DNA from 2 places in the Nonomuraea sp. ATR24 genome. Region 2 is predicted to be linked to the other one. Evidence: riboswitches for the same ligand, from Rfam matches in the RefSeq annotation. Region 2 holds a riboswitch; the other holds the start of a gene.
What was found. A riboswitch is a leader RNA that binds a small molecule or an ion and turns the genes downstream of it on or off. The one in region 2 is predicted to bind thiamine pyrophosphate.
Positions count from the first base shown of each region.

Region 1: another riboswitch for thiamine pyrophosphate. It lies ahead of ACBI99_RS05000 (FAD-dependent oxidoreductase); the one in region 2 lies ahead of ACBI99_RS38415 (purine-cytosine permease family protein).

Region 1 is NZ_JBGNUU010000002.1:239,172-246,429, forward strand. It holds gene ACBI99_RS04970 (disulfide bond formation protein DsbA) at 1-309, opposite strand, end outside; gene metF (methylenetetrahydrofolate reductase [NAD(P)H]) at 329-1,249, opposite strand; gene ACBI99_RS04980 (polyprenyl synthetase family protein) at 1,335-2,402, shown strand; gene thiE (thiamine phosphate synthase) at 2,383-3,027, opposite strand; gene ACBI99_RS04990 (Rv2175c family DNA-binding protein) at 3,005-3,379, opposite strand; gene ACBI99_RS04995 (NAD(P)/FAD-dependent oxidoreductase) at 3,410-4,573, opposite strand; TPP riboswitch at 4,633-4,749, shown strand; gene ACBI99_RS05000 (FAD-dependent oxidoreductase) at 4,739-6,061, shown strand; gene thiS (sulfur carrier protein ThiS) at 6,058-6,258, shown strand; gene ACBI99_RS05010 (thiazole synthase) at 6,299-7,006, shown strand; gene pknB (Stk1 family PASTA domain-containing Ser/Thr kinase) at 7,172-7,258, shown strand, end outside.
Region 2 is NZ_JBGNUU010000024.1:38,207-45,464, reverse strand. It holds gene ACBI99_RS38425 (ATP-binding protein) at 1-1,289, opposite strand, end outside; gene ACBI99_RS38420 (methylated-DNA--[protein]-cysteine S-methyltransferase) at 1,423-1,983, shown strand; gene ACBI99_RS38415 (purine-cytosine permease family protein) at 1,958-3,301, opposite strand; TPP riboswitch at 3,293-3,406, opposite strand; gene ACBI99_RS38410 (rhodanese-like domain-containing protein) at 3,432-3,755, opposite strand; gene ACBI99_RS38405 (helix-turn-helix domain-containing protein) at 3,752-4,189, opposite strand; gene ACBI99_RS38400 (MFS transporter) at 4,269-5,666, shown strand; gene ACBI99_RS38395 (Fpg/Nei family DNA glycosylase) at 5,668-6,546, opposite strand; gene ACBI99_RS38390 (TenA family protein) at 6,586-7,191, opposite strand; gene ACBI99_RS38385 (GPP34 family phosphoprotein) at 7,215-7,258, shown strand, end outside.

The DNA of each region.
Region 1 (7,258 bases), on a different contig from region 2:
CCGCAGGGCCGTCGTCAGGTCGCCGAGCCAGTCCTGGTCGTCGCCGCCGGTGGTCCACAGCGCGGTGTAGAGCCGGCCGAGCGCGTCGGAGCCGTAGCGGTCGGCCACGGAGGCGCACAGCCGGGCGGGCACCCACAGGTAGCCCTCCGGGTCGCCCTCGGGATCGTCGTCGCGGCCCTCGTTGAGCACCGACAGGCTCATCACGTGCCAGCGTGCCTCGACCGGCCGCACCCGGGTCACCTCCACGAGCCAGCGGGAGGTGAGCCACGTGTAGGGGCAGGACGGGTCGAGCCAGAAGTCTGCGATCATCCGTCCAGTCAACAGGAGATCAGCCCGGGACGGGCGCCGGCTCGATCCGCTGGAACACCTCGCGCGAGGCGCTGGAGCGGTTGAAGGTGATGAAGTGGATGCCGGGGGCGCCCTCGTCGAGCAGCCGCTGGCACAGCTCGGCGCCGTGCTCGATGCCGAGCGCGCGCACGGCGGCCGGGTCGTCGGCGACGGCCTCGAAGCGGGCCGCCACGTCGGGCGGGAACGGCGCGCCGGACAGCTGCTCGGAGCGGGCGATCGTGCTCATCTGCGTCACCGGCATCACGCACGGGATGATCGGCGTGTCGCAGCCCCGGGCCGCCACCCTGTCGCGCAGCCGCAGGTAGTCGTCGGCCTGGAAGAACATCTGCGTGATCGCGTAATCGGCCCCGGCGCGGCACTTGCGCACGAAGAACTCGGTGTCGGACTCGATGGACGGCGAGCGCGGGTGCTTGTAGGGGAAGGCGGCCACGCCCACGCAGAAGTCGCCGGCCTGGCGGATCAGCCGCACCAGCTCCTCGGCGTAGAGGACGCCCTCGGGGTGCTGGACCCACTCGCCGCCCGGGTCGCCGGGCGGGTCGCCGCGCACGGCCAGGATGTTGCGCACCCCGGCGTCGGCGAAGCGGCCGACCAGGTGGCGCAGCTCGCGCACGGAGTGGTTGACGGCGGTGAAGTGGGCGACGGGCGTCAGCGTGGTGCCGCGCGCGACCCGCTCCACGATGTCGACGGTGCGGTCCCGGGTGGTGCCGCCCGCGCCGTAGGTCACCGAGACGAACGTCGGCCGCAGCGACTCCAGCTCCCTGATCGCCTTCCACAGCTGGCGCTCGCCCTCGTCGGTCTTCGGCGGGAAGAACTCGAAGGAGAACGACCGGCCGCCGGAGGCGAGCAGCTCCCGGACGGTGGGGACGCGATCGGGCAGGACGGAGGGTCGACCAAGGGCCATGCGACAAGATTACCCGGTGGCCGCGCGGCGCCCGACTCTCTACCTGCTCGGTATAGCCGATATGTCCGGCCACTAGTCTCAAGGCATGAGCACAGACGCCGCGAAGATGGACAACCTGCGCGCCCAGGTGGACCGTCGCATCAGGCAGTTCGTCGAACGGCAGTTGCCCGTCACCGGCGACCCCGACCTGGAACCGCTGCGCACCGCCGCCGACGAGCTGCTGGCGGGCGGCAAGAGACTGCGCCCGGCCTTCTGCTACTGGGGCTGGCGAGGCGCCGGAGGCGGCGACGTGCCGGAGATCTTCACCGCCGCCGCCTCGCTGGAGCTGCTGCAGGCCAGCGCCCTGGTGCACGACGACGTGATGGACAAGAGCGACCTGCGCCGGGGCATGCCCGCCGCCCACCGGCGCTTCCAGACGCTGCACGAGAAGTCGGGCTGGCACGGCTCGGCCACGCAGTTCGGCGAGGGCGCCGCGATCCTGCTCGGCAACCTGCTGCTGATCTGGTCGGGCGAGATGTGGCGCACCAGCGGCCTGCCCGCGCGGGCGCTGGCGGCGGCCCAGCCGGTGCACGACCACATGCGCACCGAGCTCATGTGCGGCCAGTATCTCGACCTGCTGGAGCAGGCGCACGGCGAGAACACCTTCGACTCGGCGCTGCGCGTGGCCCTGTACAAGAGCGGCAAGTACTCCGTCGAGCACCCGCTCCGTCTCGGCCTGGCGCTCGCCTCCGGCGGCCTGGAGCCGTGGATCGACGAGCTGTGCACCACGTACGGCACCCGGGTCGGCATCGCCTTCCAGCTGCGCGACGACATCCTCGGCGTGTTCGGCGACCCCGCGCAGACCGGCAAGCCGGCCGGCGACGACCTGCGCGAGGGCAAGCGGACGATGCTGGTGGCGCGCACCCTGGCCGCCGCCACCCCCGAGCAGGCCGGCGTGGTGCGCCGCCTGCTCGGCGACCCCGCGCTCGACGAGCCGGGCGTGGCCGCGCTGCGCGAGATCATCGAAGGCACGGGCGCGCTGCGGGCGTGCGAGGACATGATCGGCGACTATCTCGGCGAGGCGCTCGCCTCGCTCGACCAGGCGCCGATCACGCCCGAAGCCCGCACCGCGCTGGCCGGGCTCGCCGTGGCGGCTACGTCGCGGCGGACGTGAGCCGCTTGGCGAACTCGGCGGCGGCTGCCCCGGGGTCGTCGGCCTCGGTGATGGCGCGCACCACCACGACGCGGCGGACCCCGTAGGACATGACCTCGTCCAGGTTGGCCAGGTCGATGCCGCCGATGCCGAACCAGGGCCGGTCACTGCCGAGCGCCGCCGCGTGCCGGAGCAGCGACGGGCCCGGCGCGTGCCGGCCCGGCTTGGTCGGCGTGGGCCAGATCGGCCCACAGCAGAAATAGTCGACGCCCTCCTCCACCGCCGCGGCGGAAGCCTCGGCGGCGGAGTGGGTGGACCGACCGATGACGATGTCGTCGCCGAGCATTTCTCGCGCGACCGTCACCGGAAGGTCGTCCTGCCCCAGATGGAGCACGTCAGGCCGGGCGGCGAAGGCGATGTCGGCCCGGTCGTTGACCGCCAGCAGCCGGCCGTGCCGGTCGCAGGCGTCGCGGAAGACCTCCAGGAGCGCGAGCTCCTCGCGCGCCTCCAGGCCCTTCTCCCGCAACTGGACGATGTCCACGCCGCCGGCCAGCGCCGCGTCGAGGAACTCGGCCAGGTCGCCCCTGTCACGCCGCCCGTCGGTGCACAGGTAGAGGCGGGCGTCAGAAAGCGAGGGCTTGGGCACGGCGCTTGACCTCGGTGTGACGACCGGCCTTGATCGCCTGAACGGGCGACCCCGGCAGCGAGTCGTCAGGGGTGAACAGCCAGCGCAGCGCCTCCACATCGTCGTACCCGGCGTCGCGGAGCACGGTCAGCGTGCCCGGAAGGCCTTTCACCACGTCCTTTCCGTCGAGGAACACCGCGGGCACCTGTGGCCCGCCGCTGCCGCGGCGCACGCCGAGCAGCTTGTGATCCTTGAGGAGTTGCTTGGCCCGTCCCATCGAGAGGTCGAGGCGCTGGGCCACTTCGGGGAGAGTGAGCCACTCGTCAACGAGCTGGTCGGTCTCCCGGTCGATCTGTGCAACAGAAAGCGTCACGAAACCACAACTACCACATGCCGCGCTTGCTCAAACAACACAATCCCGTAGGGGTACATCTGGATCTACCAGGCGTTCCGCGTCCAGACGACGGCCCTCCTGAATGATCCGGCGGCCCTGCACGAGGTCGCGGGGCCGGTCGACGGCCAGCACCGCCGCCAGCCCGCCCTCGGCCGTCAGCCAGCAGGCCGACCACTTGCCCTCCGGCCCGCCCCGGTAGAGCAGGCGCTCGCCCGCCGGGTGGTGGCCGGCGTACTGCACCATGTGGCCGAACTGCTCCGACCAGAAGTACGGGACCGGATCGTACACGGCCTCCTCGCCCAGCAGCGTCGCGGCGGCCACCTCCGGGGCGCTCAGCGCGGTGTCCCAGTGCTCCACGCGCAGCCGGGTGCCGTAGCGGCTCGACCACCAGGCGGCGCAGTCGCCCACCGCCACCACGCCGGGCAGCGACGTGCGCAGCCGCTCGTCCGTGACCACGCCGTTGTGCAGGTCGACGTCCGAGCCCGCCAGCCACTCCACGGCCGGGCGGACGCCGATGCCCGCCACCACCACGTGCGCCTCCACGAACCCGCCGCCGACCAGCTCCACGCCGCCCTCGTCGACCGACGCGACCATCGTGTCCAGCCGCAGGTCGATGCCGTCGTACCAGCTCTCCGTCCGGGCGCCGATCTCCTCGCCGACCGCCTGCGCCAGCGGGGTCCGGCCCGCCTCCAGCACGGTGACGGCGCAGCCGGCCCGGCGGGCGGCCGTGGCCACCTCCGCGCCGATCCAGCCCGCGCCCGCGACCACCACCCGCGCGCCCGGCACCAGGCGGGCCCGCAGCTCCAGCGAGTCGTCCAGCGTCCGCAGCACGTGCTGCGGGCCGTCACCCGGCAGCGGGATCGGCTCCGCGCCCGTCGCGATCACCAGGCCGTCGTAACCCAGCTCGCCCTCGGTCGTCTCCACCACGCCCGCACGCAGCGACTTGGCCGAGACGCCCGGCCGGAAATCCACCTCCAGCGCGTCCAGGTCGGAGTCGACGAAGCTGGAGTCGGCGGAGCCCAGCAGCACCGCCTTCGACAACGGCGGCCGATCGTAGGGCCGGTGCCGTTCCTGGCCGATCAACGTGATCCGGCCGCCGAACCCCCGTGCCCGCAGCGCCTCGACGCTGCGCACGCCCGCAAGACCCGCTCCCACCACCACGACGCGATTCACGTTCATGACCATAACGGGGGCGGTGCCGCGGCGTCGCACCGAGGCCGTAGGCTGGGGGACGTAAGACGCGCGGGAGTCCGGCCGTAACCGGGCTGAGAGGAAGGCTTCACCGGGCCTTCGACCGCAAGACACCTGATCCGGATCATGCCGGCGAAGGGAGCGGACATGGACGTGATCGTGGGCGGCGGAGTCGTCGGACTGTCGATCGCCTGGCGCCTGGCCCGCTCGGGCCGCGCCGTCACCGTGGTCGACCCGGCCCCCGCTTCGGGCGCCTCCCACGCCGCGGCCGGGATGCTGGCGCCGGTCAGCGAGGTGACCTACACCGAGGAGCCGCTGCTCCGGCTCGGCATCGCCGCCCTGCGCCGCTGGCCCGCCTTCGCCGCCGACCTCACCGCCGACGCCGCCCTCCCCCCTGGAGGGACCGGCGCCCGCACGAGCGGCCCCACCGCCACCGGCGCACCCCCGCCCTCCGGGGGCGCCTCCCTGGGCGGACCTCCCGCGGGATCCGGCAGTACGGCACGGGCCGGGGGTGCGAGCGGTCCCGCCGTCTCCGGCCCCGGCAAGGCGTCCTCCCACGAGGGCGCCGCGGTTGACCCGTTCGGGGGGCTTCCGCTGCTCGGCGGGGTGCCGGCCGAGGGGCGGGACGTGCTGGATCTGCGGTCCGACGGGACGCTGGACGTGGCGTTCGGCGGGGACGACCTGGCCGCGCTCGGGGAGCTGGCCGCGTTCATGGAGAAGCTCGGCCTGCCGGTGGAGCGGCTGACCGGGCGCGAGTGCCGGCGGCTGGAGCCGATGCTGGCGCCGTCCGTGCGCGGCGGTCTGCTGGCGCCCGGCGACGCGTGGGTGGACCCGCGCCGCGTCACCGCCGCCCTGCTCGTGGCCCTGGAGCGGCGGGGCGTCCCGCTGGTACGGGAGCGCGCGGCCGGGCTGTCGCGCGAGGGCGGCCGGGTGACCGGCGTACGCCTGGAGTCCGGGGAGGAGATCTTCGGCGAGCGGGTGGTCCTGGCCGCCGGGGCGTGGAGCGCCGGGCTGGCCGACGTTCCGGTACGGCCGGTCAAGGGGCAGATCATGCGCCTGCGCTCCCCCGAGCCGCTGCTGGGCCGGTGCGTGCGCGGGATGGTGCACGGCACGCCGGTCTACCTGGTGCCCCGGGGCGACGGGGAGCTCGTGGTCGGGGCCACGCAGGAGGAGCTCGGGTTCGACACCCGGGTGACCGCCGGCGGGCTGTACGAGCTGCTGCGCGACGCCAGGGAGCTGGTCCCGGGGGTGACGGAGCTGGAGGTCGCCGACGTGGTGGCGGGGCTGCGGCCGGGCACGCCGGACAACCTGCCGATCATCGGGCCCGGCTCGGCCCCGGGGCTGGTGCTGGCCACGGGGCATTTCCGGGGCGGGGTGCTGATGGCCCCGCTCACGGCCGCGATCCTGCAGGGCGAGGAGGGCGACCTCGCGTCCCTGTGCTCACCCGCTAGATTTCGGGATATTTCATGAAATTGCTGATCAATGGAAGTACGCACGACGTGGCTGACGGCATGACCGTCGCGCAGGCCGTACAGACCCTGACCACCGCCACCACCGGCGTCGCGGTGGCCGTGAACGACGAGGTCGTCGCGCGCGGCGCGTGGGAGACGACGGCGCTGCGCGACAGCGACCGCGTGGAGGTGCTGACGGCGGTGCAAGGTGGATGACCTGATCATCGCCGGGGAGAAGTTCTCCTCCCGGCTCATCATGGGCACCGGCGGCGCGCCGTCGCTGGAGGTGCTGGACCAGGCGCTGGCCGCGTCGGGCACCGAGCTGACGACGGTGGCCATGCGGCGGCTCGACCCGGCCGCCCGCGGCTCGGTGCTGGACGTGCTGCGCGAGCGCGGCATCAAGGTGCTGCCCAACACGGCGGGCTGCTTCACCGCGGGCGACGCGGTGCTGACGGCCCGGCTCGCCCGGGAGGCGCTGGGCACCTCGTGGGTCAAGCTGGAGGTCATCGCCGACGAGCGGACCCTGCTGCCCGACCCGATCGAGACGTTCGACGCGGCCGAGCGGCTCGTGGCCGACGGGTTCACCGTGCTGCCGTACATCGGCGACGACCCGGCGCTGGCCCGCCGGCTGGAGCAGGCCGGGTGCGCGGCGGTGATGCCGCTGGGCGCGCCGATCGGCTCCGGGCTGGGCATCCGCAACCCGCACAACATCGAGCTGATCGTCGAGGCGGCCGGGGTCCCGGTCATCCTGGACGCGGGCATCGGCACGGCCAGTGACGCGGCGCTGGCGATGGAGCTGGGCTGCGACGCCGTGCTCCTGGCCACCGCCGTGACGCGGGCCCAGCGGCCCGACCTGATGGCTGCGGCGATGCGCGAGGCGGTCCGCGCGGGCCGCATGGCGCGGCAGGCGGGGCGCATCCCGCGCCGCCGCTACGCCGAGGCGTCCTCCCCGCTGGCCCCCTGACGGGACGTTCTTCCCGTCTGCCGGGGGCGCACCGGCTCTCCGGGGCCGGTGCCGGGGGGGCCTGTGCGACGGCGGGGCACGTGAGAGGCCGGGCGGGGCACGGGTCGGCATCGGTTTCGGATGGTCAGGCCCTCCCGGGTGCGAAACGCCCGTAAACTCAGCGGGGTGGACACGACGACTGCCGACCCGTTGGTCGGCCGGCTGCTCGATGGACGCTACCGCGTCGAGTCCCGGATCGCCCGGGGCGGCATG
Region 2 (7,258 bases):
ATGAGCTGCCCGAGCGACCTGGACCGCTCGGCGATCGTGTGCACGGCGGATCGGCGCTCGGCGTCGCTCAGCTTGTCCCAGCGGGAGTCGAGCGTGCTGGCGAAGCCGCGCACGATCGTGATCGGGGTGCGCAGCTCGTGGCTGGTCGTGGCCAGGAACAGGTCCTTGGCCTCTTCCAGCTCCTTGGCCGCGGTCACGTCGCGGAAGTCGACGACCAGCTCGCCGGTCTCCTGGATGCGCGCGCCCACCACGTCCAGCCAGCGCCCGTCGGCGAGCTGGACCGTCAGCTTCTCGCCCGGGGCGGGCTGCGGGAACGGCGGCGGCTGCCCCACGGCCTCCTCGGCCGGGACGGCGGTCAGCCGGGCGGCGGCCGGGTTCCAGCGCAGCACCCGCCCCTCGCGGTCGAGCACGGCGATGCCGTCGGCGCTGGCGTCGAACACTGCCCGCTCGTGGGCCCGCTGCCGCACCGCCTCCTGGTAGGCGACCGCGTTGCCGACGGCGATGCCGGCGTGCCCGGCCAGCAGCTCCAGCAGCTCCAGCTCCAGGTGGCCGGGCTTGCGCCGGGCGAACAGCGCGTAGAGCGCCCCGTACGGCCGCCCGCCGACGGCCGCCAGGCCGAGCGCGACCGTGTGCAGGCCCTTGAGGCTGGACCAGACCAGGCTGTCGAGCCCCTCCGACTCCAGCAGCACGGTCTTGCCGGTGCGCAGCAGCTTGCCGACGAGGCTGTTGTGCAGGTCGGTGGTGGTGCCCTTGGGCACGTCGGGAAGCTGGTAGGTGCTGACCAGCCGCAGCCGGTCGCCCTCGATGAGCACGAACCCGCCCGCGTCGGCCCCGGTGAGCTCGGTCAGGCTGGCCGAGATCCGGTCGAGCACGGCGGGCAGCTCCAGCTCGGCGTTGATGTCGCCGACCACGTCGGTCAGCCGCCGCACCAGCCGGGCGCGGCGGGCCATCCGGTTCTTGGCCGCGTCGTCGGCCTGCACCAGGTGGTGGACGCACACGTAACCGGCGACGGCGCTGCCGATGCGCAGCGCGCTGATGTCGACCCGGACGTCCAGCACCTCGCCGTCGCCGCGCACGCGCTTGGTGCGCAGCGAGACCTGCCCGCCGGTGCGCACCCGCTCCAGCACCGCGTGGTGCTCGGCGGTCAGCTCGTCCGGCACGATCGGCGCCCGGCGGCCCAGCATCGCGGCCGCCGTCAGGCCGAAGAGCCGCTCGGCCGCGGCGTTCCAGACCAGGACGGTCTGGTCCCGGTCGAGGACCACGACGGCGTTGGGCGAGCTGTCGAGCACGGCACGGGCTATGTCATCGTCACTCCCAGCCCATTCGTCCCCCACGACTCCATAGTGCCCCCGGCGTGGCGGCCTTGTCGGGCGATCCGTCCGATACGCTGCGGTCACGGCGTTTCCAACAGGGGGTGAAGGCATGTCGGACGACATCGACGCCCTGTTGCGGGTGACCTCCGCCACCTATCGAGGCGACGGGCCGCCCGATGTCGCGTTCGGCACGTACGACGGCGCGGTCGGCCGGATGATCATCGCGGTGACGGGCCGCGGCATCATCTCGTGCAGCTTCGAGGACGAGCAGGACGTGTACGAGCGCGTCACCAACCACGTGGGCCGGCACATCGCCCCCAACCCGAGACGGCTCGACCCGGTGCGCCGCGAGCTCGACGCCTACTTCTCGGGGCGGCTGCGGGCCTTCGCCACGCCGGTCGACCTGGCCCTCGCCACCCCCTTCGCGCGCACGGTGCTGCAGAAGACGATGGCGGTGCCGTACGGGACGACCACGACGCTGGAGAGCATCGGCGAGCTGATCGGCAGGCCGCGCGCGCTGCGCGCGGTCGGCAACGCGCTCAGCGCCAACCCGGTGTGCGTGGTGGTGCCGTGCCACCGGGTGGTGCGTGACGACGGCGGGCTCGGCGACTACGCCGGGGGCGAAGCCGCCAAGCGCCACCTGCTCAACGTCGAGCGCCGCGCCGCCTGAGCGCGCCGAGCGCCAGCGTCACGAGGGCCGCCACGAGGGCGGCGCCGAGCGCGCCGTTCATCCACGGCTGCCGCTCGAAGCCGATCGCCTCGCGCACGGCGGCCCAGATGCCGTCCCACTGCTCCACCGTGGGCGTGGAGGTCGTCAGCCAGTAGGCGGCGAAGCCGAGCGCCCACGGCGCCAGCATGGACCAGCGGGCCGGCGCGTCCTCGGCGGTGTTCCACCGGGTGGCGCCGCCGAGCAGGAAGTAGTCCACGGCCAGCACCGCGAACATCGGCACGAACACCGCGCCGATCACGCCCAGGAACGCGCCGTAGGAGGTCACGTCGACCACCAGCGCGATCGCGACGGTCAGCACGCCGATGGCGACGCTGAGGATCCGCCGGTCCACCCGGGGCATGAGGTTCTGCAGCGAGACGGTGGTCGAGTAAACGTTCGCGAACGACTGGTCGGCCTCGCGCAGCACCAGGATGCCGAAGAACACCGCGCCCAGCGGCACGGCCACGAACGGCCCGAACACGGCGGTGCTGTCGTTCTGCACGGCGGCGGCCCCGGCGATCGCCACCGCGTAGACGCCCAGCCCTAGGCAGGCGACCTGGGCGAGCGTGTAGCCGCCGACGACGCCGGTGAAGGCGGCCCGGCTGGAGCGCGAGTGCCTGGCGAAGTCGGCGGCCAGCGGCACCCACGACACCGACAGCGCGATCACGTAGTCGACGGCCGGCGCGAACGCGGTCCAGGACCCGCCGCTCTGCGGGGGCGCGTCGCCCAGGAACTGGAACGTGAACCAGATCAGCGCCACGATCACCAGGGCCGTGATGTAGCGCCGCAGCAGCCTGATGGCGCCGAGCGGCCAGATCGTCAGGGCCGTGGTCAGCACCCCGGCGACGATCACCCACACCGCGTACGGGACGGTGTCGCCGAAGACGGCCATCGCGCCCTGGGAGATGACCCAGAGCTCGAACGCCCCCCAGCCGATCATCTGGATGATGTTGAGCACGGTCGGCACGTACGAGAGCCGGGCCCCGAACAGCCCGCGCAGCAGCACCATCGCGGGCTGGCCGGTCTGGGTCCCGGGGATGGCCGACAGGCCGACCATCGCGGTGCCGATCAGGCTGCCGACGACGGCGGCGGCCAGCGCGGCGGTCAGGCTGAGCGGTGCGTTGCCCAGCGGGTCGAGCAGGAACAGGGCGCCCGAGAACCCCAGGAGGCTGACGGCCAGGTTGGCCCAGAGGGCTCCCTGGTCGAGGACTCCGAGGGTTTTGGGGGCGGCCCCTTCAAGAGTGAGAGGGACTTCGTCGTCGCGGACGTCATGCGCCATCGCACTGCTCCCTACGCCGGCATTACCCGGACAGGTTCATGCGGTCGGCGACGGCCTCGGTCGCCCTCTCAGCCCGGTACGCCCCGAGCTCCCGCGTTGTGTAATTTTCCGCCGCGCATTATGCCAGTTTTCAGGCTACAAAGGGAGTCTGTCCTGTTTCGCTGACCAGGGGGCGCTTGTCGAGAGCCCATGCCTGCATGCCGCCGTCGACGTTGACCGCGTCGCGGCCGATCTGGTTGAGCCAGGCGGCGACCTGGAACGACCGGCCGCCCACCCGGCAGACGACGTAGACCTGGCGGTCGGCGGGGACCTCCTCGACGCGGGCCTGGATCTGCGTCATCGGGATGTGGACCGCCTCGGGGGCGTGGCCCGCGTCCCATTCGTTCTGCTCGCGCACGTCGAGCAGGTAGGCGCCTTCTGGGACATCGCGTGCCTCGACTTCTGGAACCGTCATGCCTCCATCATCCCGTGCCTCGCGTCGTAGGCCGCACGCGCTTCGGCGATCTCCTGCTGGTGGGTCTCGGTCCAGGTCACCAGGGCCTTGATGGTCTCGTGCAGGGTGCGGCCGAGCGGCGTGAGCGCGTAGTCGACCCGGGGCGGCACCACCGGGTGGACGGTCCGGCTGACCAGGCCGTCGCGTTCGAGCTTGCGCAGGGTCACGCTGAGCATGCGCTGGCTGACGCCGTCGATCTCGCGGCGGAGCTGGGAGAAGCGCAGGCTTTCGCAGTCGAGCATGGCGATGACCAGCAGTGACCACTTGTCGGCGACGCGGTCGAGGATCTGCCTGACCTCGCAGCCCTCGCGGGCGTCCCAGTGGCGGACGTCGAAGTCGGCGTCGGTGGTGGTGCTGTCGACGTAACCAGGTGACTTCAAAGTGCCGTCTTCCATGTCGATCCATGCTGCCGCATGATTCTGACGGTTACAAGAGATAACCGACATGCGAGAACGTAACCACTGGAGTTTGATCATGCGTGCATCCGAACGGCTGACAGGCCGCCCGCTGGGCGTGCTGCTGGTGCTGTGCGGAACGATCTTCCTTGAGGGCGTCGACGTGGCCATGCTGAACGTCGCCCTGCCCGCCATCCGCGCCGACCTCGGCGTGTCCACGAGCGTGCTGAGCGGCGTGGTCACCGCGTACGTGCTCGGCTACGGCGGTTTCACGCTGCTCGGCGGCCGGGCGGCCGACCTGCTGGGCAGGCGGCGCATGTTCCTGTTCTGGCTGACGGTGTTCCTGGTGTTCTCCGGGCTCGGCGGGTTCGCGAACGAGGGCTGGGTGCTGCTGGTCGCCAGGTTCGTGACCGGGGTGGCCGCCGGGTTCATGACCCCGGCCGGGCTCTCGTTGATCACCACGTCGTTCGCCGAGGGCAGGCAGCGCAACAAGGCGCTGCTCGTCTACGCCGGGACGGGCGCCGCCGGGTTCGCGCTCGGCCTGGTCATCGGCGGCCTGCTCACGGCGGTGGGCTGGCGCTGGGTGTTCTTCGCGCCGGTGATCCTGGCCGCCGCCATCCTGCTCGCCGCCGTCGTGCTGATCAAGGAGCCGGCCGTCCCGCGTCCCGCCGGTGGCCGCTTCGACGTGCCGGGCGCGGTCACGATGACCGGCGGCATGATGCTGCTGGTCTACGGCGTCGTACGGCTGGAGCACCCAGGCGAGGGCTGGGGCTGGACCGTCGCCGCGTTCGCCGGCGCGTTCGCGCTGCTGGCGGCGTTCACCGCGATCGAACGCCGCTCGGCCGACCCGCTGGTCCGCCTCGGCGTGTTCAGGTCGGCCTCGCTCGTGCGCGCGAACGTGGTCGCCACCCTGCTCACCGCGTCGTTCATGGGCTTCCAGTTCCTCGTCACCCTCTACCTCCAGGAGCTGCGCGGCTGGACGCCCATCCAGACCGGGCTCGCGCTGCTCATCGCCGCCGCCGACGTGCTGCTCGCGCCGACGCTCACGCCGGTGCTGGTCAACCGCTACGGCAACGCGCGGGTGATCCTCGGCGGGCTGCTGTCGGGGGTGGTCGCCTTCGCGATGTTCCTCGGCGTCGGGATGGACTGGACCTACGCCGCGATGGTGCCCTCGATGCTGCTGATCGGGCTGATGTTCGCCTTCGTGTACGGGCCCGTGACCATCGTGGCGACGGAGGGCATCGCCGAGCACGAGCAGGGGCTGGCCGGCGGGCTGATCACCTCGTCGTTCCAGTTCGGCGCGGCGCTCGGGATCTCGATGGTGACCGTGGTGAACGTGGCGGCGCTCGACGGCGGCGCGAGCGGCATCGACGCCGTGCGCGCGGCCCTGGTGGTGCCGGTGCTGGCCACGCTGGTGTCGGTCGTCGTGGTGGCCTCCGGGCTGCGCCGCCGGACCCCGGTGCCCGTGGAGGCGTGAGCTACTTCAGCAGCTTGGACAGGCGGCGGTCGGCCAGCGGCTTGCCGCCTGTCTGGCAGGTCGGGCAGTACTGCAGCGAGGAGTCGGCGAACGACACCTCGCGGATCGTGTCGCCGCACACGTCGCACGGCTGGCCGGTGCGGTTGTGCACGCGCAGCCCGGACTTCTTCTCGGCCTTGAGGTCCTTGGCGGCCAGCCCGCGCGCCCGCTCGACGGCCTCGTGCAACGTCGTGACGATGGCCTCGTGCAGGTCGGCGATCTGGGCGTCGGTCAGCGACGAGGCGATCTTGAACGGCGACATCCGGGCGGCGTGCAGCACCTCGTCGGAGTAGGCGTTGCCGATGCCGGCGATGACCTTCTGGTCGCGGAGCAGGCCCTTGATCTGGGTGCGGTTGCCGCCCACGATGGCCTTGAGCGCGTCGATGGTGAAGGTGTCGGCGAGCGGGTCGGGGCCGAGGGCGGCGACGCCGGGCACCTCGTCCGGATTTTTCACCACATAGACGGCCAAGCGCTTCTGCGTCCCCGCCTCGGTCAGCTCGAACCCGGGCGCCAGGCCCAGCTCGTCGGGCGCCAGCCGCACCCGTACGGCCAGCGGGCCCTTGCCCGGACGCACCGGCTTGGCGCCCGACAGGTCGTCACGCCAGCGCAGCCAGCCCGCCCGGGCCAGGTGGATGACCAGGTGCAGCCCGTCACAGTCGAAGTCGAGGAACTTGCCGTGCCTCGACACGCCCGTGATGGTCAGCCCGCCGAGCGCGGTGACCGGCGGGTCGAACGTCTTGAGCGCCTGGATGGCCACCACGTCGACGCCCAGCACGGCGCGGCCCACCGCCCGCTCCCGCAGGAACGCGGCGAGCGATTCGACTTCGGGAAGTTCCGGCATGCCACCAGGGTACGATCCCCGTCCACAGGCTGTGGACGGCTACGGCACGTCCCAGAACGCCAGCTCGTGGGCCATGCCCTCGGTGAACATCGCCTCCGCCCGAGCCGGGTCGGGATCGGCCTCGTCGATCATCTGCGCGATCCTGGCCGCCAGCGCCGCGAACCCCGGATCGGCGTACGTGTCGACCCACGCGCGGTAGCGCGGCTCGGCGGGCGGGTTCTCGGCCAGGATCTGCCCCAGCGTCGAATACCCCCACATGCACGGATAGAGGGCGGCCAGTCCTTCGGCGTACGAGCCCGCCGACTCCAGCAGGAACGCCGTGTAGGCCGCGCACGCCGGGCCCTTGCGCGCCCCTTCCAGGTCGGCCCCGAACCCGGCCGACAGCGACCGGTGCAGGTCGAGCTCCTCGTGGAAGGTCGCGTGCGCCAGGTCGACCAGATCGCCCAGGTGCCCGTCGGGCGCCTGCCAGGCCAGCCGGGCGAACACCCGCGTGTAGTCCATCAGGAACAGGTAGTCCTGCTCCAGCCACGACCTGAACACCGGCTCCGGCAGGTCGCCGCGCCCGATGCCCACCACCGTGGGGTGGGCGAGCTGGGCGTCCAGCAGCGGCCGGCCGATCGCGTGCAACTTCTCGGAGATAGTCATGGCCGAAACGTTAGTGTCGAAGCATGAAAGTGACGATTGCGGAGGAAATCCTCCTTCTCGCCCACAA